One region of the Pantoea osteomyelitidis genome, then DNA from elsewhere that is predicted to be linked to it. Evidence: predicted binding sites of a transcription regulator. Region 1 holds the regulator's gene; each other region holds the start of a gene.
The links. The regulator Fur, encoded in region 1, represses iron uptake genes when iron is present. The targets are predictions, from matches to a motif close to ATAATAATGAGAACNACTATCAA.
Positions count from the first base shown of each region.

Region 2: a site for Fur is predicted at 3,429-3,451, ahead of efeU (iron uptake transporter permease EfeU). Genes of this name have one in related genera too.
Region 3: a site for Fur is predicted at 5,712-5,734, ahead of fepD (Fe(3+)-siderophore ABC transporter permease). Genes of this name have one in related genera too.

Region 1 is NZ_JBGFSN010000004.1:286,102-293,479, reverse strand. It holds gene pgm (phosphoglucomutase (alpha-D-glucose-1,6-bisphosphate-dependent)) at 1-1,575, opposite strand, end outside; gene seqA (replication initiation negative regulator SeqA) at 1,601-2,152, opposite strand; gene ybfF (esterase) at 2,402-3,166, shown strand; gene ybfE (LexA regulated protein) at 3,335-3,610, shown strand; gene fldA (flavodoxin FldA) at 3,747-4,277, shown strand; gene fur (ferric iron uptake transcriptional regulator) at 4,633-5,076, shown strand; gene ABU178_RS06340 (hypothetical protein) at 5,139-5,534, opposite strand; gene glnS (glutamine--tRNA ligase) at 5,756-7,378, opposite strand, start outside.
Region 2 is NZ_JBGFSN010000004.1:1,376,339-1,383,716, forward strand. It holds gene efeB (iron uptake transporter deferrochelatase/peroxidase subunit) at 93-1,367, opposite strand; gene efeO (iron uptake system protein EfeO) at 1,370-2,488, opposite strand; gene efeU (iron uptake transporter permease EfeU) at 2,545-3,378, opposite strand; gene putP (sodium/proline symporter PutP) at 3,579-5,063, opposite strand; gene ABU178_RS11630 (hypothetical protein) at 5,136-5,507, opposite strand; gene putA (trifunctional transcriptional regulator/proline dehydrogenase/L-glutamate gamma-semialdehyde dehydrogenase) at 5,506-7,378, shown strand, end outside.
Region 3 is NZ_JBGFSN010000003.1:170,686-178,063, forward strand. It holds gene ABU178_RS03070 (hotdog fold thioesterase) at 1-82, opposite strand, end outside; gene dhbA (2,3-dihydro-2,3-dihydroxybenzoate dehydrogenase) at 86-844, opposite strand; gene ABU178_RS03080 (isochorismatase family protein) at 841-1,695, opposite strand; gene ABU178_RS03085 ((2,3-dihydroxybenzoyl)adenylate synthase) at 1,725-3,326, opposite strand; gene ABU178_RS03090 (isochorismate synthase) at 3,337-4,515, opposite strand; gene fepB (Fe2+-enterobactin ABC transporter substrate-binding protein) at 4,690-5,658, shown strand; gene fepD (Fe(3+)-siderophore ABC transporter permease) at 5,802-6,791, shown strand; gene fepG (iron-enterobactin ABC transporter permease) at 6,788-7,378, shown strand, end outside.

The sequences.
Region 1 (7,378 bases):
TGCGCCGAGGAAGCTTTCGCAGTAGATTTTGTAGGCATCTTCGGTGCCTGACGGACGTGCGGCAAACCAGCCGTTTTCCGTCATGACCTTCAGCCCGCCAATCGCCGCGCCGTTGCCGGGTGCCGCGGTCAGACGTGCGGTGATGGGATCGCCCGCCAGGGTATCGGCGCTGACCATCTCCGGCGACAGTTTAGAAAGCGCGGCTTTTTGCGCGGAGGTTGCCGCAGCTTGCAGACGGTTATAGCTCGGCGCGCCAAAGCGCTCGGCCAGCTCGTCATAGTGCTGCTGCGGGTTTTTGCCGGTAACGGCAGTAATTTCCGCTGCCAGCAGGCAGAGAATGATGCCATCTTTATCCGTTGACCACGGCGTGCCGTCGAAGCGCAGGAAAGAGGCGCCAGCGCTCTCTTCGCCGCCAAAGCCGAAGCTACCGTCGTACAGACCATCAACGAACCATTTGAAGCCGACCGGGACTTCCACCAGCTTGCGGCCGATATCGTTAACCACGCGATCGATCATGGCGCTGGAGACCAGCGTTTTGCCTACCGCCACCTCTTTGCCCCACTGCGGACGATGCTGGAACAGGTAGTTGATCGCCACCGCCAGGTAGTGGTTCGGGTTCATCAGCCCCGCTGGCGTAACGATGCCGTGACGGTCATAATCAGGATCGTTGCCGAAAGCCAGATCAAACTTATCGCGCAGCGCCAGCAGGCCCGCCATCGCGCATTCCGACGAACAGTCCATTCGCACCACGCCATCTTTATCCAGATGCATGAAGCGGAAGGTTTGATCGATAGCGTCGTTCACGATGGTAATGTCGAGCTTGTAATGCTCAGCGATACGCTGCCAGTACGCCATGCCGGAGCCGCCGAGCGGATCCACACCAATCTTCAGGCCTGCCTTCTGGATGGCCGGGAAGTCGATGACCTGCGCCAGCCCTTCCACATAAGGCTGAATCAGATCTTTTTCCTGAATGTGGCCGCTTGCCCAGGCCTGATCCAGCGGCAGACGTTTCACCTGTTTCAGGCCATCCTGCATTAGCTGGTTGGCGCGATCTTCCACCACTTTGGTGACGTTGGTATCGGCCGGGCCGCCGTTAGGCGGGTTGTATTTGATGCCGCCATCTTCCGGCGGGTTGTGCGACGGCGTAATTACGATGCCGTCAGCCAGCGCGCCGCCCTGCTTGTTATGTTCCAGAATCGCATTGGAGATAGCTGGCGTTGGCGTATAGCCGTTATCCTGCTGCACGATGACATCAACGCCGTTAGCGGTCAGCACTTCCAGTACCGACAGGATTGCAGGTTCAGACAGCGCATGGGTATCTTTGCCGACATAGCAAGGCCCGGTGATGCCGTTCTTTTTCCGCTCTTCGGCGATCGCCTGCGCGATAGCCAGAATGTGCATTTCGTTGAAGCTTTGGCGTCCTGAGCTACCACGATGGCCTGATGTGCCGAATTTCACCGCATGTTCCGGGTTAGCCATATCGGGCTGCAGGACATAATATTGTGAGGTTAATTGTGCAACGTTAATCAAATCGCTCTGCCGGGCGGGTTGCCCGGCACGGGGGTGATTGGCCATTGGCGCTTCTCCCTGACGCTTCGGTTTATATGGTGCCGCAAACTTTGTCAGTCAGTTCCGGTGGGAACTGCATCGCCAGCATAATGTGTTCCACCATGCTGCATTTGCGACCGGTATTGGTATTAGTGATGACCCAGTACGGCGTGCCAGGAACATGCTTCGGCTTAGTATGGGTGCCATTTTGCAATAGCGTATGCTCATCGCCGGCAAAATAAACACGGGTTCTGCCCTGCAGCGACGCAGTGGCCTCGGCAAATGCCTGGGGATCAAGACGATACAAGGTTGACAAAATCAGCATAAAACGATTAACCGCTTTCTTTTGTTCCGCATACTCGTCGGAGAGCAACAGTTCACGCACCGCCCGGACCCGATCCTGCGGACGCGGTTCCTGCTGCTGTGCGGGCTGTTCCTCTTTCGCCGTGACGTTCACCGCGACAGCCGATGCGGCTCTTGCGGTGCTCTGACCTGCGGTAAACTTCAGCATTCGCCGCAAAATATCAGATGCGCTTTCGCCAATGTGCTGAGTATGGCTGGCAATATAGCGGTAGAGCTCTTCATCAACTTCGATCGTTTTCATCTTTTTCCGTACGGTTCTTGCTGGTGACAGAACCACGCATTTTCTGATAAAGCCATAGCAGACCCTGGCCGTACAAAGTGTGAGCGGGTTCTAACATAAGGATTATAAAGTTAAATCCGGGGAAGCCGATAGCTTCAGAGGCCATTAGTACCAAAAGTCAGATTATGTCCTAATGGCGGCCGCGCTGGCGTCCCGGAAACGTGAATTCATGATAACCTAAGCAAAGGTCACAACCGTAAGAACTTTGCCATGATTTTGAATGCCCGTCTGCAAACTGAACAATCCGATTCTCATTCTCTGCCGATTCTGTTGATCCACGGCCTGTTTGGCAGCCTCGACAACCTCGGCGTGCTGGCGCGCGGACTGAAAAACGATCGTCCGCTTATCCAGGTGGATGTGCGCAACCATGGTCTCTCGCCGCGTTCCGATGAGATGAACTATCATGTTATGGCACAGGATATGCTGGAGACGCTGGACGCCCACGGTATCGATAAGGTAGCGGTGATAGGCCATTCGATGGGCGGAAAAATCGCCATGACCCTGAGCGCGCTGGCGCCGGAGCGTCTTGAGCGGTTGGTGATGATCGATATTGCGCCGGTGGATTACAACACGCGCCGCCATGACGATATTTTTGCGGCGGTGAATGGCGTCAGCGAAGCGGGGGTGCGCCTGCGCAGCGAGGCGGCGCAGGTGATGCGCAATTTTATTCAGGAAGAAGGGGTGATTCAGTTCATTCTGAAATCATTCCACGACGGCGAATGGCGTTTTAACGTGCCGGCGCTGTGGAATAACTATCGCGCCATTTCCGGCTGGGAAACCGTGCGCGCCTGGCCGCATCCGGCGCTGTTTATTCGCGGCGGCGATTCCGCCTATCTCGACAATCAGTATCGCGACGCGCTGCTGAGCCAGTTTCCTCAGGCGCATGCGCACGTGATTAGCGGAGCCGGTCACTGGGTGCATGCGGAAAAACCGGACGCGGTGTTACGTACGGTGCGGCGATTTTTTGCGCTTTAAAAGCAAAAGCTTGCCGGCCGCCGTTTAGGATTGGCGTCATCTGCTTCGCTGGAGTATGATGGCGCGCTAAAATTTTACCGCTGTGGATTTAAGCAGCGGTAAAGGCCGATAATTCATAAGCCGCGCAGCGCGTTTTCGCCGTTCGCGCCCACTCAGTTTCACAAAGCCATGGCAAAAGAACATACGGACCGCACGACGCTTGATCTCTTTGCTGATGAACGTCGTCCCGGTCGTCCCAAAACCAGTCCGCTATCGCGTGATGAACAGCTGCGTATCAATAAACGCAATCAACTGAAACGTGACAAAGTGCGCGGGCTACGCCGTGTCGAACTTAAGATGAACAGCGAGGCCGTTGATGCGCTTAACGAGCTGGCCGAGCAGAGCAACATGAGCCGCAGTGAATTGATTGAACAAATGATCCTTTCACAACTCAAACTTCGCTGAGACGGCGCAAAGCGCACGCAGAAACAAAAGTGGCGGCTTTACAAGTTCCGCCCTTTTCTATCGTCTGCTATCATTCGCGTATCTGTGCAGACAAAACACCCATCTGTTTATTAAGATTCAAGAGGTTATTTTACCCATGGCAATCGTAGGCATCTTCTTTGGCAGCGATACCGGCAACACCGAAAACATTGCAAAAATGATCCAGAAACAACTGGGTAAAGACGTTGCTGAAGTGCATGACATTGCCAAAAGCACCAAAGAGGATCTTGAAGCGTTCGACATTCTGCTGCTGGGCATTCCCACCTGGTACTATGGCGAAGCGCAGTGTGACTGGGATGACTTTTTCCCGACGCTGGAAGAGATCGACTTTAATGGCAAGCTGGTAGCGCTGTTCGGCTGCGGCGATCAGGAAGATTACGCCGAGTACTTCTGTGACGCGATGGGCACCATTCGCGACATAATCGAACCAAACGGCGCGGTGATTGTTGGTCACTGGCCGACCGCCGGTTATCACTTCGAGGCCTCAAAAGGTCTGGCTGACGATAATCACTTCCTGGGTCTGGCAATTGATGAAGATCGTCAGCCTGAGCTGACCAACGAGCGCGTTGACAACTGGGTGAAGCAGATTTTTGATGAGCTGCACCTGAAAGAGATCCTGGAAGCCTGATCCATCTTGTCTCAATGTGGGCGCTGGCTCACATTGAGACAATGGAATTTTCTATAAAAATAATAGATACGAGTTTTTAACTTTTACCGCCAAATCTGTAGAATACCCGCATCGGTCATCCGCTTATTCCTCTGGTTGAAGAGATGAAGCTGAGCGAAATGTAAACAGACACCTGCATAATCTTCTCCGGCGTAGCGACATTTTTCCTTACAGCCTGCGGCGATTTTCAGGCTTTCCCGCCGGTTTTCATTTCGATGCTTCAGTTCTATAATGAGACGCAAATGAGATCAGCGTCGACCGATATTCAGGGCTCTGCGCCACAAAGTGACTAGCAAAGTAACAGGACAATATCCGCATGACTGACAACAACTCCGCATTAAAGAAGGCTGGCCTGAAAGTCACGCTGCCCAGACTGAAGATTCTGGAAGTGCTTCAGGAACCCGAGTGCCATCACGTCAGTGCGGAAGATTTGTACAAACGCCTGATTGATATGGGCGAAGAGATTGGTCTGGCAACGGTTTATCGTGTTCTGAACCAGTTCGATGATGCTGGCATTGTCACGCGCCATAATTTCGAAGGCGGTAAATCCGTGTTCGAACTGACTCAGCAGCAGCATCACGATCACCTGATCTGCCTCGACTGTGGTAAGGTGATTGAATTCAGTGATGAATCTATCGAAACACGTCAGCGTGAAATCGCCACGCGTCATGGTATTAAACTCACCAACCACAGCCTGTATCTTTACGGACACTGTGCACTGGGCGACTGCCGCGAAGACGACACGCTTCACGATAAATAAAATTTGCTATGCAGTAATATGAAATCAACCGGTGATTTTCACCGGTTTTTTTATGCCTGGCGTCAGATGACCAACGTCTCCTGCAGGTAACGCCAGCGGGGAATAGAGGTGCTGCAATCGAGGATCGCCAGAGAAATACGGCTTTGATTAACGCCATTCATCATCTGCACTTCGCGATACTGAATAGTCACCTCCTGCTGTTGCTCAGAAATAACCCGGCAGTCGCTGGTGGCGATATGCATCCCCTTGCGCTGTCCACGTAGCTGACGAAACAACGTCTCCATTTCATTCAGATCGAGCTGTTTTCCCTGCGGCGTAACCATGCTGAATTCAGGGTGAAAATAAGAGAGAAACAGCTCGATACTGTCATCTTTGTGGTCGGCGTTATTGAAAATCCGTTCGATGAGCTGATGTAAAACAACCACACTGTGTTTGGCTTCCTGGGCGAGGCTTGTCATTTTATTCCCTTTTATACCCGCTGTTCATCATCTTAAAAGCGCATAGCCTACCTGAAAAAAAGCATTTAACATCCTGTAATTGATTAATTTTGTTAAACTCAGAATAGTACCTTACCTGTTTTAGCGCAGTTCGGCAGAAAAGCAGGCATTGAGGGAATTTCAGGCAATAAAAAAGGGCGATTGCTCGCCCTTCAATGATTTTATCTGGTGCGTTACGTAGCTTATTCGCCGGTTTTCGCCCAGGTATCGCGCAGGCCAACGGTGCGGTTAAACACCAGCCCGGAAGACTTAGAGTAAACGCTGTCGGCGCAGAAATAACCTTCACGCTCAAACTGGTACGGGCTGCCCGCTTCGGCAACACGCAGGCCCGGCTCAACAAAGCCCTGTTTGATTTCCAGCGAATTGGGGTTGATAGTGGCGAGGAAATCCTCAGCCGCGCCCGGATTCGGCACGCTGAACAGGCGGTCGTAAAGACGGAATTCCGCCGGCAGCGCATGAATCGCTGAAACCCAGTGAATAACGCCTTTTACCTTGCGTCCGTCGGCCGGATCTTTGCTCAAGGTATCCACGTCACAGGTACAGTAAACGCAGGTGATATTCCCCTCTTCATCCTTCGCCACACGTTCCGCGCGGATCACGTAAGCATTACGCAGGCGCACCTCTTTGCCCAGCACCAGACGCTTGTACTGCTTGTTCGCTTCTTCACGAAAATCAGCGCGATCGATCCAGACTTCGCGGCTGAAAGGCACTTCACGCGTGCCCATCTCCGGCTTGTTGGGATGCTGAGGCATGGCGATCATTTCATCATGCCCGGCTGGCAGGTTCTCAATCACCACCTTCAGCGGATCCAGAACTGCCATGGCGCGCGGCGCGTTTTCGTTCAGATCGTCACGGATGCATGACTCCAGCGACGCCATCTCTACGATGTTGTCCTGTTTTGTCACGCCGATGCGACGGCAAAACTCACGAATAGCGGCGGCAGTATAGCCGCGACGACGCAGACCGGAAACGGTCAGCATACGCGGGTCATCCCAGCTCTCAACGATCTTCTCGCTCACCAGCTGGGTGAGTTTGCGTTTCGACATCACCGCATATTCAAGGTTGAGACGGGAAAATTCATACTGACGCGGATGAACCGGAATGGTGATGTTATCCAGCACCCAGTCATACAGACGGCGGTTATCCTGGAACTCCAGCGTACAGAGAGAATGGGTAATGCCTTCCAGCGCATCGGAAATGCAGTGGGTAAAGTCATACATCGGGTAGATGCACCACTTATTACCGGTCTGGTGATGCTCGGCGAACTTGATGCGATAGAGCACCGGATCGCGCATCACGATAAAGCTGGAAGCCATATCGATTTTGGCGCGCAGGCAGGCTTTACCCTCAGCGAATTCGCCGTTGCGCATTTTTTCAAACAGCGCCAGGTTCTCTTCCACGCTGCGATCGCGGTAGGGGCTGTTTTTGCCCGGCGCGGTCAGCGAGCCGCGATATTCGCGGATCTCTTCCGGCGTCAGCTCATCAACGTAGGCCAGGCCTTTCTGAATCAGCTCAATGGCATACTGATAAAGTTGATCGAAATAGTTTGAGGAATAACGTACCTCACCATTCCACTCAAAGCCCAGCCATTGCACATCACGCTTGATCGATTCAACGAACTCCATATCCTCTTTGACCGGATTGGTATCGTCGAAGCGCAGGTTGCACTCTCCCTGATAATCTTGCGCAATGCCAAAGTTCAGGCAGATCGATTTGGCATGGCCTATATGCAGGTAGCCATTGGGCTCCGGCGGGAAACGGGTATGCACGCTGTTGTGCTTGCCGCTCGCCAAATCTTCGTCGAT
Region 2 (7,378 bases), 1.1 Mb from region 1:
TCGTAAAAATGTGAAACAACCGCAGCGAAGAGAAAGCAAAGAGAAAAGCCTTCTGCAAAAAGAGAAACAGAAGGCAAACGGCGAAAAAATAATCAAACTTCCAGTAAAGTCTGCGCCAGATAATGTTTTTTATCGGTGACGCCGGGTAATACAAAAAAATAACCGCCGCCAGTGGGACGTATATATTCCTCCAGCGCTTCGCCGTTAAGACGTTTTTGCACGCTGATAAAGCCTTTTTCTAAATCGTGCTGATAACAAACAAACAGCAGACCCATTTCAAGCTGGCCCGACGCGGAAATACCCTCAGAATAGCTATAGCTCCGACGCAGCATCAGGCTGTCAGCGGTTTCCGGCGTGCGCGGATTAGCCAGCCGGATGTGCGCATCCAGCGCGATGATTTCGCCATCGGGATCCCGCGCATAATCAGGTTCATCGTGTTCATGCTGCATACCCAGCGGCGCGCCGCTCAGCTTTTCACGGCCAAAAATGGTTTGCTGTTCGCCCAAAGGCGTGCGATCCCACATTTCCACATGGAAACGAATGATACGCACCGCCTGATAGCTGCCGCCGCGCGTCCACGCAGGCTCCTGCTGATCGGGAGTCACCCACAACAGCTGATTCATCAGCTTCTCGTCCTGCGTATCGGGATTGGCAGTGCCGTCCTTGAATCCCAGCAGATTGATCGGCGTCTCCCTGTCCTGGCTTCGCGCCGCGTGATCGGAAATAAAACCGTCGCGCCGCCAGCGGATGCTCAGCAGATCGGGAGTTTGTTTGATGATGTCGCGCAGGGCATGAATCACCGTGTCGTTGGTATTGGCGCAAATTTGCAACAGCAGATCGCCGTGACACTGGCTGGCATCCAGGGAATCGTTGGGAAAGCGCGTCATTGCCTGTAGCTTTTTCGGCTTTTGCGCCTGGAGTCCGAAGCGCTCATCAAACAGCGTCTGCCCTACCGAGACCGTAATGGTGAGATTGTCGGGATAGATCTGCGCGCCGAGAATGCCGGAATCTGCCGGCGGCAGCTGTGGATTCTGCACCTGCGGCGCGCTCCCGCCCTGGGTAAGAAAGGCGATACGCTGCGTCAACAGGGTAAAAAGCCGCACCAGATCGGCTTTATCGCTGGCCAACACGTCAAAGGCCACCAGCATCATTGCCGCCTGCTGCGGCGTGACAATGCCTGCCTGATGCGTGCCCCAGAAAGGTTGCGCCTGATGGCGCGCATCGGGTGCAACCGTACCCGGCGAAAAGCTCCCGGCGGCAGCATGAAACGGACAGCCCCCCGCGACGGCAGCCGCCCCGCCTAATAAACCTAACCCCTGTAACAGGCGACGACGCGACGGCTGCGCCGCATCCTTTTTCTTACTCATACTTAATTCAGACCTAATGTTCCACGCAGCATTGCAAGATCTTCCGCCAGCGCGGTGATCGGTCCTTTCATCGCGTTGCGATCGGCACTGGTGAGCTTGTCATAAGATTCAAAGCCCTGCTTGCTGCGGTATTTATTGAGAATGGCATCGACCTTGCCGAAATTGCCGTCGATTTTTGTCAAAAGCGCGGGGTTGGCTTTTTCCAGCTGCGGACGCAGCAGGTTAACGATCTTCTGCGCGCCCTCAACGTTCGCCTGGAAATCCCACAGATCGGTACGACTGTAGCGATCTTCCTCGCCGGAAATTTTACTGGAGGCGACTTCTTCGATTAACCCTGCCGCACCGCCGACCACTTTCACAGGCGGGAAGGCCAGCTGGCTGATGCGCTGCTGCAGCTCCTGAGTATCCTTGTAAAGACGATCGGCATAGCTTTCCATGCCTTTGCTGCTGTTGTCCGCAAACAACGCTTTTTCCAGCCGGTGGAATCCGGTAAACGCGGGATCGTCCGCCTTTTTCTCGTAGTCATCTTCGCGGGCATCGATACTGCCATCCAAATCGGAAAAAAGCTCGGCGATAGGTTCAATGCGCTCATAATGCTGGCGCGTAGGGGCGTAAAGCGCTTTCGCTTTCTCGACATCCCCTGCTTTTATCGCGTCAGTAAAGGCTTTGGTGCCCGCGACCAGCTTCTCAGTCTCTTCCATCACGTAAGCTTTGTAGTCGGTAATGGCCCCTGCCAGCTGTAGCAGATCGCGCTGACCGCCTGCCACCGCTTCGCCTTTCCCCTTCACGATAAGCTTGCCTTTCGGATTGCTCAGCAGGCCGCAGGTCATCTCATATTCGCCCGCTTCAAGACTGGCGGTGAGCTTTTGCGTAAAGCCCGGCGCGATATTCTCGCGCTCTTCCACCACCATCACGCCTTTCAGGATCTCCCACTCCAGCCCTTTCTGGCTATTGTTTTTGATAATGAACTGCGTTTTACCGGCATTAACCGACAGCGTCATCGGGTCGCACTGCTTATCGTTTACGCTGACGGTTACCTGCGGCACATTAGCGGCTGCGGCGGTGCCGGAAAGCGCCAGCAGCGAGGCCAGCAATGTGTTACGGCGAAAGCGAATCGTCATACTCATTTCCCTGTTAATAAATGCTCTGGCACAAAGTGGCGTGCCGGGTAAAAGGCTCAGCGCGCCACGCCTGCACCCGCCGTGGAAAGGCGTGCAGGCAGCAAAAACAGCAGCAGCGCCGGAATCAGATAAAAGAGATAAACGGCAACTTCGCTTATGCTGGGCGCTTCCTGATAGCCCAGAACCCCTTCAAGCAAAGTGCCGAAAAAAGAATGCGTGGAGAGCGTGGCGCTCAGGTCGAAAGCGATCCGCTGAAAATGGTTCCACAGCCCCGCCTCGTGGAAAGCGCGAATCGCACCGGCGGCAAGGCCCGCCGCAACGAACAAAATGAACAGGCTGGTCCAGCGGAAAAACTGCGCCAGATTAAGGCGTACGCCGCCCCAGTAGAGCAACATGCCCAGCACCACGGCGGTAATCAGACCGAGCACCGCGCCAAGCGGCGGCGCATAGCCCACATCCTGGGTAAAAGCGGCCAGCAGGAAAAACACTGATTCCAGCCCTTCCCGCGCCACGGCCAGAAACACCATCAGTACCAGCGGCAGGCCGCTGCCGCTCGCCTTATGCAGCGCCTGATCTACCGCTACTTCCAGCTGCGCTCTGACATTGCGCGCTACTTTGCGCATCCAGAACACCATCGAGGTGAGGATAATCACGGCGACGACCGCAACAATGCCCTCAAACAGCTCCTGCTGCTTTTGCGGGAATTCGCCGGTGGTTTCATTGATGGCGATACCCAGCGCGAGGCAGAGCGCGACGGCAATAAACACGCCTGCCCACATAGCCGGAAACCAGCGGGTACGCTGCGTACGTTTCAGGTAGCTGGCGATCAGGCTGACAATCAGCGCTGCTTCCAGACCTTCGCGCAGCATAATGAGAAACGGAACAAACATCGCCAACCTCTGCAGCAATAAGAAGCGCACGGCTTCGTAAATAAATGTAAATAAAAACGATACCGATTATCATTATCGTCAGAAAAAATACAAGCGCCTGCCGGAAAGAATTTTGCTTTTGCGAGGGCGGGTGCGGGAAGCTGAAAGAAAAACGCCCATTTTCACGAAAAAAATGGGCGTTTTTCAGGCAAAGCGGAGAGTTATTTGGTTAAAAATTCCGCTTCGGCAGCACTGAAACGTTGCTGTGCGGCGGCCGAAGGTTCACGCCCCATCAGGCTCACCACCACTATGGCGATGCTGGCAAACAGGAAGCCCGGAATGATCTCATACAGATCCAGCCAGCCGTACTGTTTCCACACCAGCACGGTCATCGCACCGATAATCATGCCGGCCAGCGCGCCGTTGCGTGTCATTCGTTTCCAGCAGACGCCGAACAGCACCACCGGACCAAAGGCGGCGCCAAAGCCCGCCCAGGCATAGCTCACCAGGCCAAGCACACGGTTATTCGGGTTCGCCGCCAGCGCAATGGCGATCAAGGCCACCAGCAGAACCATCAACCGCCCTACCCACACCAGCTCTTTCTGGCTGGCATTTTTACGCAGGAAGCCTTTATACAGGTCTTCCGTCAGGGCGCTGGAGCAGACCAGCAGCTGACAGCTCAGCGTTGACATCACCGCCGCCAGAATCGCTGAAAGCAGAATACCGGCAATCCACGGATTAAACAGAATACGCGCCAGCTCAATGAAGATGCGCTCGCCGTTTTCGCTGACGCCCGCCGCCTGGCCCGGGTTGTTCTGGAAATAGGCGATGCCGAAGAAACCTACCGCCACGGCGCCAGCGAGACAGAGGATCATCCAGGCCATACCGATGCGGCGTGCGGTGCGAATAGAGCGATGCGAGTCCGCCGCCATAAAGCGCGCCAGGATATGCGGCTGGCCGAAATAGCCCAGCCCCCAGCCCAGCAAAGAGATCACCGCGACAAAGTTAAGTCCTTTCAGCATGTCGAGGTTCTCAAGGCTTTTCGCTTCTATTACTGCCATCGAGTCGTTCAGTCCGCCCACGGCGACAATCACCATCAGCGGCGTCAGCAGCAGCGCGAAGAACATCAGGCCCGCCTGCACGGTATCGGTCCAGCTCACGGCCAGGAAGCCTCCCACCAGGGTATAGAGAATGGTGGCAGCAGCGCCAGCCCAGATAGCAGTTTCGTAGCTCATGCCAAAGGTGCTTTCAAACAGGCGCGCGCCCGCCACGATGCCTGAGGCGCAGTAGATGGTAAAAAAGACCAGGATAACGAGCGCCGAGATGACACGCAGCACTTTACTGTGGTCTTCAAAGCGGCTGGTAAAGAAATCAGGCAGCGTCAGCGCATTGTTATGATGCTCCGTCTGTACACGCAGACGTCCCGCCACGATTTTCCAGTTCAGCCAGGCGCCGATGATCAGGCCAATAGCGATCCAGCTTTCTGAGATACCGGAGAGGAAGATCGCGCCCGGCAGTCCCATCAGCAGCCAGCCGCTCATGTCAGAAGCGCCGGCAGAGAGCGCGGTCACCATGCTGCCGAGACTACGTCCACCGAGAATGTAATCGTCGAAGTTTTTGGTTGATCGGTAAGCGATGAAGCCAATCAACACCATCCCAAGTATGTAAATAATAAAGGTCACCAGCATCGGTGTACTTACAGTCATCTGTCTCTCCACTTAATATTGATTTCCTCAGGGAAACCTTTTCCTTTCTTCATGCCGGAACGAGGCACAAAGTCAGGCTATCTCGCACCACAGAAGCAGGTGCGGTTTCCTGCGGCGCGGTATCCTGCCGTAAAGGCGCGGCGCGCACAATGGATTTAACACACCAGTTACAGGCATTTCACCTGTTGTTTGTGTAAAGATGCAAAGAGGTTGCACTGGCTCACAGAAATCCAGTTGCACCTGGCTACAACCCGCATATTCACCCGCTTTGCCAGATTGGCGAGATTCTTGCAGCAATATCCATGCCGTTTTTGAATTGTTAAATTTGGCCTGCACGCCGAGGGTGTTAACTGGCTCACATTTGCACGGTTGCACAAAGTTGCAACCTGGGTGATATTGCTCGCCACGCAGGATTTTTACTTTTTTGAGGAGTATTTCATTCATGGGTACGACCACCATGGGGGTGAAGCTCGATGAAGCCACCCGCGACCGCATTAAACAAGCTGCGCAGAAAGTGGACCGCACGCCGCACTGGCTGATTAAACAGGCCATTTTCAATTACTTAACTCAGGTGGAAGCGGGTGAATCATTGCCGGAAATTCCTCTGCACAATGGCCAGGCAGAAGGCGACGACCCGCCGCAGGAACAGGGACACCAGCCTTTTCTGGAGTTCGCTGAGCATATTTTGCCGCAGTCGGTATCTCGTTCGGCGATAACCGCCGCATGGCGTCGTCCCGAGACCGATGCGGTGCCCATGATGCTGGAACAGGCGCGCCTGCCCGCCCCGCTGGCAGAGAAAACGCATCAGCTGGCTTACCGCCTCGCCGACAAGCTTCGGCACCAAAAAGGTGCGACAGGACGCGCCGGAATGGTGCAAAGCCTGTTGCAGGAGTTCTCCCTCTCCTCGCAGGAAGGGGTGGCGCTAATGTGTCTGGCGGAGGCGCTGCTGCGCATTCCCGATAAGCCGACACGCGATGCGCTGATCCGCGACAAAATCAGCAACGGTAACTGGCAATCCCATTTGGGCCGCAGCCCTTCAATGTTTGTTAACGCGGCGACATGGGGCCTGCTGTTTACCGGCCGCTTGGTCTCGACCCATAACGAAGCCAACCTGAGCCGCTCGCTGAACCGTATTATCGGTAAAAGCGGCGAGCCGCTGATCCGTAAGGGCGTCGATATGGCGATGCGCCTGATGGGCGAGCAGTTCGTTACCGGCGAAACCATTGCCGAGGCGCTGGCCAATGCGCGCAAGCTGGAGGAAAAAGGCTTCCGCTACTCCTATGATATGCTGGGCGAAGCGGCCCTGACCGCCAGCGATGCCAAAGCCTACCTGCTCTCTTATCAGCAGGCGATTCACGCCATTGGCAAAGCCTCCAACGGTCGCGGCATTTATGAAGGTCCGGGCATCTCCATCAAGCTTTCCGCGCTGCATCCGCGCTACAGCCGCGCCCAATATGAGCGTGTGATGGAGGAGCTTTATCCAATTCTGAAATCGCTGACGCTGCTGGCGCGTTCCTACGATATCGGCATTAATATCGATGCTGAAGAGGCGGACCGCCTGGAGCTTTCCCTCGACCTGCTGGAAAAACTCTGTTTCGAGCCGGAGCTGGAAGGCTGGAACGGCATCGGCTTTGTGATTCAGGCCTACCAGAAGCGCTGCCCGTTCGTGATCGATTATTTGATCGATCTGGCGCAGCGCAGCCGTCGTCGTCTGATGATCCGTCTGGTGAAAGGCGCTTACTGGGACAGCGAAATCAAACGCGCCCAGATGGAAGGGCTGGAAGGCTATCCGGTTTATACCCGTAAGATCTACACCGATATTTCTTACCTTGCCTGCGCGCGCAAGCTGCTGGCAGCGCCAAACCTCATCTATCCGCAGTTCGCGACGCATAACGCTCATACCCTGGCGGCAATCTATCAGCTGGCGGGCAATAACTATTATCCGGGCCAGTATGAGTTTCAGTGCCTGCACGGCATGGGCGAGCCGCTCTATGAGCAGGTGGTGGGCAAAGTGGCCGACGGCAAACTCAACCGTCCATGCCGTATCTACGCCCCGGTGGGCACTCATGAAACGCTGCTGGCCTATCTGGTGCGTCGTCTGCTGGAAAACGGCGCCAATACCTCATTCGTGAACCGTATTGCTGATACCTCGCTGCCGCTTGATGAGCTGGTCGCGGATCCGGTTACGGCGGTGGAAAAGCAGGCTCTCAGCGAAGGCGCTGTCGGGCTGCCGCATCCGAAGATTCCGCTGCCGCGCGATCTTTACGGCGAAAAACGCGCTAACTCGGCCGGTCTGGATATGGCGAACGAACATC
Region 3 (7,378 bases), on a different contig from region 1:
CAATCCCCAGATGGGCGACCAGCGAGTTCTGCCCCAGCGCATTGAGTTCCGCCAGCGTTATCGAACGTTTCCAGATAGCCATCCGTCAGGCTCCCAGCGTCGCGCCGCCGTCGACCACGATATCCTGCAGCACGATGTGGCTGGCATGATCCGAGGCGAGGAACAGAATAGTGGCGGCGACCTCTTCGGGTTTAGCAATCTTACCCAGCGGGATCCCCAGCTTGTACTGATCGGGGAAGCCATTGATCATCGCCTGTTCGGCATCCGGCGTGTGCCAGAGGCTGCGCTGCATTTCAGTATCGGTAGAGCCGGGAGAAACAATATTGCAGCGCACGCCATAAGGCGCCATTTCAAGGCCCACGGTGAGGCAGAGACTGCGCAGCGCCGCTTTTGACGCGCCATAGGCGGACATACCGATACGCGGCGCATGCGCGGCATTCGAAGCGATAGTGACGATCGCACCGGCGCGCTGCTGGCGGAACAGCGGCAGCGTCTGCTGGAACATATTGAAAGCGCCGCCCGCGTTCACCGCCAGGCACGCCTGCCACTCCTCCGGCGCCAGCTCGTCTGTTGCGCCGATACGCAGAATACCGGCGCCGTTGATCAGCACATCGAGGCGTGGCTGCTGCGCCAGCAGACGCTGACACACTGCTTTTACCTGCGCGGCATCGGCGACGTCAAGCTGGTGGCAGGCAAAGGGATAATCATGATCGTGGAAGCGCAGATCGAAGCCGATCACCTGCGCGCCAGCCTGCTGAAAAGCCAGCGCCGTGTGGTAGCCGATCCCCTGACCGGCACCGGTCACCCAGACGATCTTGCCGCTGAAATCACCGGTCAGGCTCATTTTTTCAGCTCCCGCGCCAGCAGCGCCCACCAGCCGTCAATGCTGGGGTTTTTCGCCAGGCTGATAAAGTCGATATCAGCATGAACCTGACGCCAGCGCGCCGCCAGCGCCATCACGCGTACCGAATCGAGACCGTAATCGATTAGGTTCTCATCATCTTCCGGCACGTCATCATCTTCCAGCAGCGGCAGCACCAGCGCGCGCAGCTCATCTTTACTCAGCGGCAACGGCATCAGGTCGGCGGTCATCACCACCTTGCCGCTGCGGCCGGCGGTATAGGTCAGCGCCATCATATGCTCGTCGCGGGTAAAGTCCGCCAGCGCGTCCGCCACCATAAACGGCTTGATGTTGCGCATAAAGGCGTCGGTGGCGGTGGTCAGGCAGCCAATATGGGCATAGACGCCGGTAATAATCAGCTGATCGCGCCCCATCTCCTGCAGGATCGACTCCAGCGGCGAGCGATGAAACGCGCTGTAACGCCATTTGGTCAATACCTGATCCTCATCATCCGGCGCCAGCGCATCGACGATCTTCTGCTGATCGGGATGCTTGTTCAGGCCTGGTCCCCACATATCATTCAGCAGGGCACGATCTTCATCACTCTGCTGATTGGGCTGCGCGGTATAGAACACCGGGATGCCCTGCGCTTTGCAGTAGCGGCGCAGGCGCGCAATATTCTCCACCACCTGCTGCACCAGCTCGCTCTCTTCGCCCCAGAAATTGAGGAAATAGGCCTGCATATCGTGGATCAGCAGCGCTGCGCGCTCAGGCTCAAAGGCCCACTTCACCTTGTTGGACGGCAGCTCGCCAGCCGTGGGTAACGCATAAGCGCTTAATTTTGGAATAGCCATCATCTCTCCTGAACAGGTCACGCTTGCGGTTAATCGGCAAGCTGTTGGCGCAGACGTTTCTTATCCACCTTGCCGACCGGGGTCAGCGGCAGGGCATCTACGCAGGTTATACGGTCCGGCAGCTTGAATTCGGCGACGCCCAGCTCACGCAGATGGCGACGCAGCACTACCGGTTTGATCGGCTGGCGCGCGACAATAAAGGCGCAGCTTTTTTCGCCCATCAGCTCATCAGACATGGAAACCAGCGCCGCGTGGATCACGTCGGGATGACGTTGCAGCAGGTTTTCGATCTCTTCCGCGGCAATCTTCTCGCCGCCACGGTTAATCTGATCCTTTTCCCGCCCGTGAACCTTGATATAGCCTTCAGGGGTGATCTCGATCAGGTCGCCCGAGCAGTAGAAGCCGTTGGCGTCGAAGCAGCTGGCGTTATGTTCCGGACTTTTATAGTAGCCGCGGAAGGTATAAGGGCCGCGCGTCATCAGGCGACCGGTTTCGCCTGCGGGCAGCGGATTGCCGTTCTCATCAGCCACCCACACTTCGTCATCCTCAGAAATCGGGCGGCCCTGCGTGGTGAGAATGGTTTGTTGATCGTCATCCAGGCGCGTGTAGTTGACCAGACCTTCCGCCATGCCAAAAACCTGTTGCAGCTGACAACCGATCTCGGTGGGAATACGCGCCGCCAGCGTTTCGCCCAGTTTGGCGCCGCCCACCTGCAACAGCCGGAGGGAAGCGAGCTGTTTGTTGCCGCCCCATTCAGCTATCGCCTGCAACCACAGGCTGACGGCGGGCGGCACCAGCGCAGTATCGGTAATCTGATGCTTTTCAATCAGCGGGAAACAGAGTGTCGCGCTGGGGTCGGCGGCCAACACCACCCGGCCACCGGCATAAAAAACGCCAAGCGCGCCAGGCGAGCTCATCGGGTAGTTGTGAGCCGCGGGCAGGGCGATCAGATAGCGGGTTTGCGCCGTGACGCCGCAAATTTCCACGCTGGCCCGAATGCTGTAATAGTAGTCGTTATGGGTGCGCGGAATCAGCTTTGGCGTACCGGTGCTGCCACCGGAGAGCTGGAAAAAGGCGACCTCATCGGCAGCCGACGGCGAGGCGTGAAAAGCGTCCGCCTCTTCGGCCAGCAGCGCGTCCAGGCTGTTCTCCGGTTGAGAGTCGTTACGCAATACCACATGGCGCAGCGATGGATGCGCTGCGCAGAGCGCATCGATAAAGGTATCGTCGCGAAACAGCGCATGCTCGCGGTCGGCAATCAGCAGCGCCGGTTCAATCTGCATGGCATAGGCGCGCAGCTCGGTGCGCTGATGGCTGAAAAGCGCGTTTACCGGCACCACGCCAATTTTAAACAGCGCGAAAAGCGTCAGGTAGAAATCGGCGACGTTAGCTAACTGCACCAACGCCGTCTCGCCCGCTTTCAGGCCACGACGCTGCAACGCCGCAGCGAGGTTATCGCTCAGCTGGGCCAGCTGACGAAAGGTGATCTTACGATCGCCATCAATCACGGCGACGTCATCATTCTTTTGTTGCCGATCGAGAATGTCGGTCAGCGGCAGATCCAGCCAGTAGCCTTTTTCACGGTAGCGCGCCGCCAAATCGTCGGGCCAGCGGGTATAGGGGATCGTCATGGTGTTTCCTTTATTGCAGTCCAAAGGCGCGGAGCATGGTATCGAGCTTAACCCCGGTCTCCCGCCATTCTGATTCAGGTTGCGAATCGGCCACGATGCCGGCGCCGGCAAACAGCCGAACCCGCGCGCCCTGCACCGTTCCGCAGCGAATAGTCACTACCCATTCGCCGTTGCCTTCGGCGTCGCACCAGCCGACGATGCCGCCAAACAGCTGGCGATCAAAAGGCTCGAGCTGTTGGATCAGACGCTGCGCGTGCTGATGCGGAAAACCGCTCAGGGCAGGGGTAGGGTGCAGCAAACACGCCAGCGACAGGGCGTTTTCATGATCGTCCAGCGCTTCGCCATCAATCTGCGTCGCGAGATGCCATAAGGTGGCGGTGGTGATCAGCGAGGGCTGTACGGGCACGGCAAGCTGGCGACTGCGCGATTGCAAAACATGGCGCATGGCGTTGGTCACCAACTGATGTTCGTGGCGATCTTTAGCAGAGTTCATCAGGCTTTCGCCTGCGGCGCGGTCGCGATCCGGCTCCGCTTCACGACGCGCCGAGCCAGCCAGCGGACAGGAGCTGAATTCACGTCCCTGTTTGCGCAGCAGCAGCTCCGGGCTGGCGCCCAGCAGAGCGCCGCCCTGCGACAGCGGCAGATGGAAGTGATAGCTGTTGGGATTTTGCAGCATGATACGCTGCATCAGCGCGGCGGTATCCACCGGCTCTTCGGTTACGATATCCATCAGGCGCGACAACACCACCTTATCCAGCTCGCCGCGCCGCGTTGCCGCTACCGCCTGTGCCACCATCTGCGTAAAGGCATCATGCTCCGGCACCGCAGCGCGTCGGCGAATCACAGGTAAATCCACGCGGGTCTGCGGCAGCGCCGCCAGCAGATCGTTACGCCGGAAGCGTTGCCAGGATTCGGGAATAAACAGCGTCGCTGGCTGGCTGACATCAAAAGGAATGGCGCCGACCAGAATGGGTTTGGCGATGCCTGCCCGTTTCGCGGCGCTGAAGTGATGATGCAGCTGGCGCTGGAAATTGCCATTCAGCATATCGCCATCGGTAACCGGTTGGTTTAACGTGGTATAGCAGCCTTGGGTCATCAGGCTGCGCCAGGGGGAGGTAAACAAGAAGCCCCGGCAAAGCGCGGAAAAATCCACTCGCGAGGCATTTTCAAACGTCACGGTTTCCACCATAATCCCACCTTAAATGATAAAAGGATTAATAATGATTATCATTTGTATTGTGGTCGTGTAACCTACGTCGATTGAAGATGAGTGTCAATAAATTCACCCTATTTTCCCGGCGTATGGGTGCAAAATCAGCATATTCTGTCAGGTTCAGATAACGGAAAGAGTGGGATAAGTTTTATGTTTAAGCGTGGTTATTCTGGCGTGATCGCCGCTATTTTTGTTGTTTTGCACGCCTTTTCGGCATCAGCACAGGCGGCGGAAGGCTGGCCGCGTCAGGTTCAGGGCGCGAACGGAACCGTGACGCTGGAGCACGCGCCGCAACGCATCGTCTCTACCAGCGTGACGCTGACCGGTTCGCTGCTGGCGATTGATGCGCCGGTTATTGCCAGCGGCGCCACGGCGCCAGGCAGTCGCGTGGCGGATGCGCAGGGCTTTTTCCGTCAGTGGGGCGATGTGGCGAAACAGCGTGGCGTGAAACGTCTCTATATTGGCGAGCCGAGCGCGGAAGCGGTGGCGGCAGAAGCGCCGGATCTGATTATTGTCAGCGCGACCGGCAACGATTCAGCGATCAGGCTGGCGGATCAGCTGTCCGCCATCGCGCCGACACTGGTAGTCAATTACGACGATAAAAGCTGGCAGCAGCTGGTGACGCTGCTGGGGCAGGCCACCGGCCATGAGGCGCAGGCCGCCGCACGCGTCAAAGCCTTTGACGATCGCGAAGCGGCGCTAAAGCAGAAACTGACGCTGCCGCCGCAGCCGGTTTCCGCCATGGTGTGGAACGGCGATGGCCGTGCGGTTAACCTCTGGACCGGCGACTCGGCGCAGGGAAAACTGTTGCAGCAGCTCGGTTTTACGCTCGCCACGCCTCCTGCCTCGCTACAGCGCGGCCACAGCATGGGCCAGCGCAAAGATATTATTCAGCTTGCGGGCGAGAATCTTGCCAGCGGACTGAACGGCAACAGCTATCTGTTGTTCGCGGCGGAAGAGAAAACCGCACAATCGGTGCTGAACAATCCCTTCCTGGCACAAACGGCGGCGGTGCAGCAGAAGCAGGTTTACGCGCTGGGCGTGGAGACTTTTCGCCTCGATTACTACAGCGCCAGCAATTTGCTGACGCGTCTGGAGCAGCTGTTCGTGAAATCGTGATCCGTTATGCGCAGATAAGCGAGTCGTGATAACATAGACAAATACGAGTAATAACGATAATAAGTGTCATTATCATATTTTCCCCGCTGTAATCGGGGAGTGCTCGCTCGCAATGTCGTTGATCAGTGAAGGTTTAAAACGCTATGCGCCAGATCCGCGCAATGGCAGGTTCAGGGATTCTGCTATTGCTCCTTATCGCTCTCAGCCTGATGCTGGGAGCAAAATCGATCGCCTTTTCCGATGTGTTTAACGCGCTTTTTCACTCCTGCGGCAGTGCCGACTGCACTATCGTGCGCGATGCGCGCCTGCCACGCACTCTTGCCGGGCTGCTGGCGGGCGCGGCGCTCGGCCTGGCTGGCGCGCTGATGCAAACCCTGACGCGTAATCCGCTGGCGGATCCCGGTATTCTGGGCATTAATGCCGGAGCCGGTTTCGCCGTGGTGATCGGGATTGCGCTGTTTCATGCCGATACGCCCGCCGACTGGCTCGGCTTCGCCTTTGCCGGTGCGCTGATTGCAGCAACGCTGGTGGCACTGACCGGCGCGCTGGGCGGCGGCCGCGTCAATCCGGTGCGTCTGACGCTGGCGGGCGTGGCGCTGGGCGCGGTACTGGAGGGGCTGACCTCCGGCATCTCATTGCTTAATCCCGACATTTATGACCATCTGCGCTTCTGGCACAGCGGCTCGCTGGATATTCGCAGCATGGCGATATTGCGGGCGGTGTTCCCGGCGATTCTGCTCGGCAGCCTGCTGTCCCTTGGCCTGGCGCGGTCCCTTAACAGCCTGAGCATGGGCGGCGATCTGGCTACCGCGCTCGGTACGCGCGTGGCGCGCACCCAACTGCTTGGCCTGCTGGCGATTACGCTGCTGTGCGGTGCCGCTACCGCCGCCGTCGGCCCCATCGCCTTCCTCGGCCTGATGACGCCTCATCTGGCGCGCTGGCTGATGGGGAACGATCACCGCTGGCAGCTGCCCGGAACGCTGCTATTAACTCCCTGTTTGCTGCTGGCTGCCGATATCCTGGGGCGCCTGCTGGTGCCGGGCGAGCTGCGCGTCTCCATCGTCACGGCGATTCTGGGCGCGCCGATGCTGATTATCCTGGTGCGTCGCGAGCGGGGAAGAGGGAACCGATGAATCGTCGTCTCGCGCTTCATTCGCTGTGGCTGCTGCTCGCCTGTCTGCTGTTCGCTTACTGGGGCGTGAGTCGGGGAACACTGCCGGTCAGCGGCGCGCAGCTCTGGCAGCTTTTTACCGGCGAAGCGCCGCGCAACGTCACGCTGATTGTCACCGAGTGGCGGCTGCCGCGCGTCATCATGGCGCTGCTGGTTGGCGCGGCGCTGGGTGTCAGCGGCGCGATCTTTCAGTCGCTGCTGCGCAATCCCCTCGGCAGTCCTGATATTCTCGGCTTCAATACCGGCGCCTACAGCGGCGTGCTGGTGGCGCTGGTGCTGTTTCATCAAAACATGGCGGGCATGACCGCTGCGGCGCTGCTGGGCGGCATCGCTACCGCCGCGCTGGTTTATCTGTTTGCCTGGCGCAACGGCGTCGAAACTTTCCGTCTGATTATCGTCGGCATCAGCGTGCGTGCGCTGCTGATGGCGCTGAACAGCTGGCTGATTATCAGCGCCTCGCTGGAGGCGGCGTTAAGTGCGGGATTATGGAGCGCCGGTTCGCTGAACGGCATTACCTGGGCAAAAACGGGGCCGGTGATTGTGCTGCTG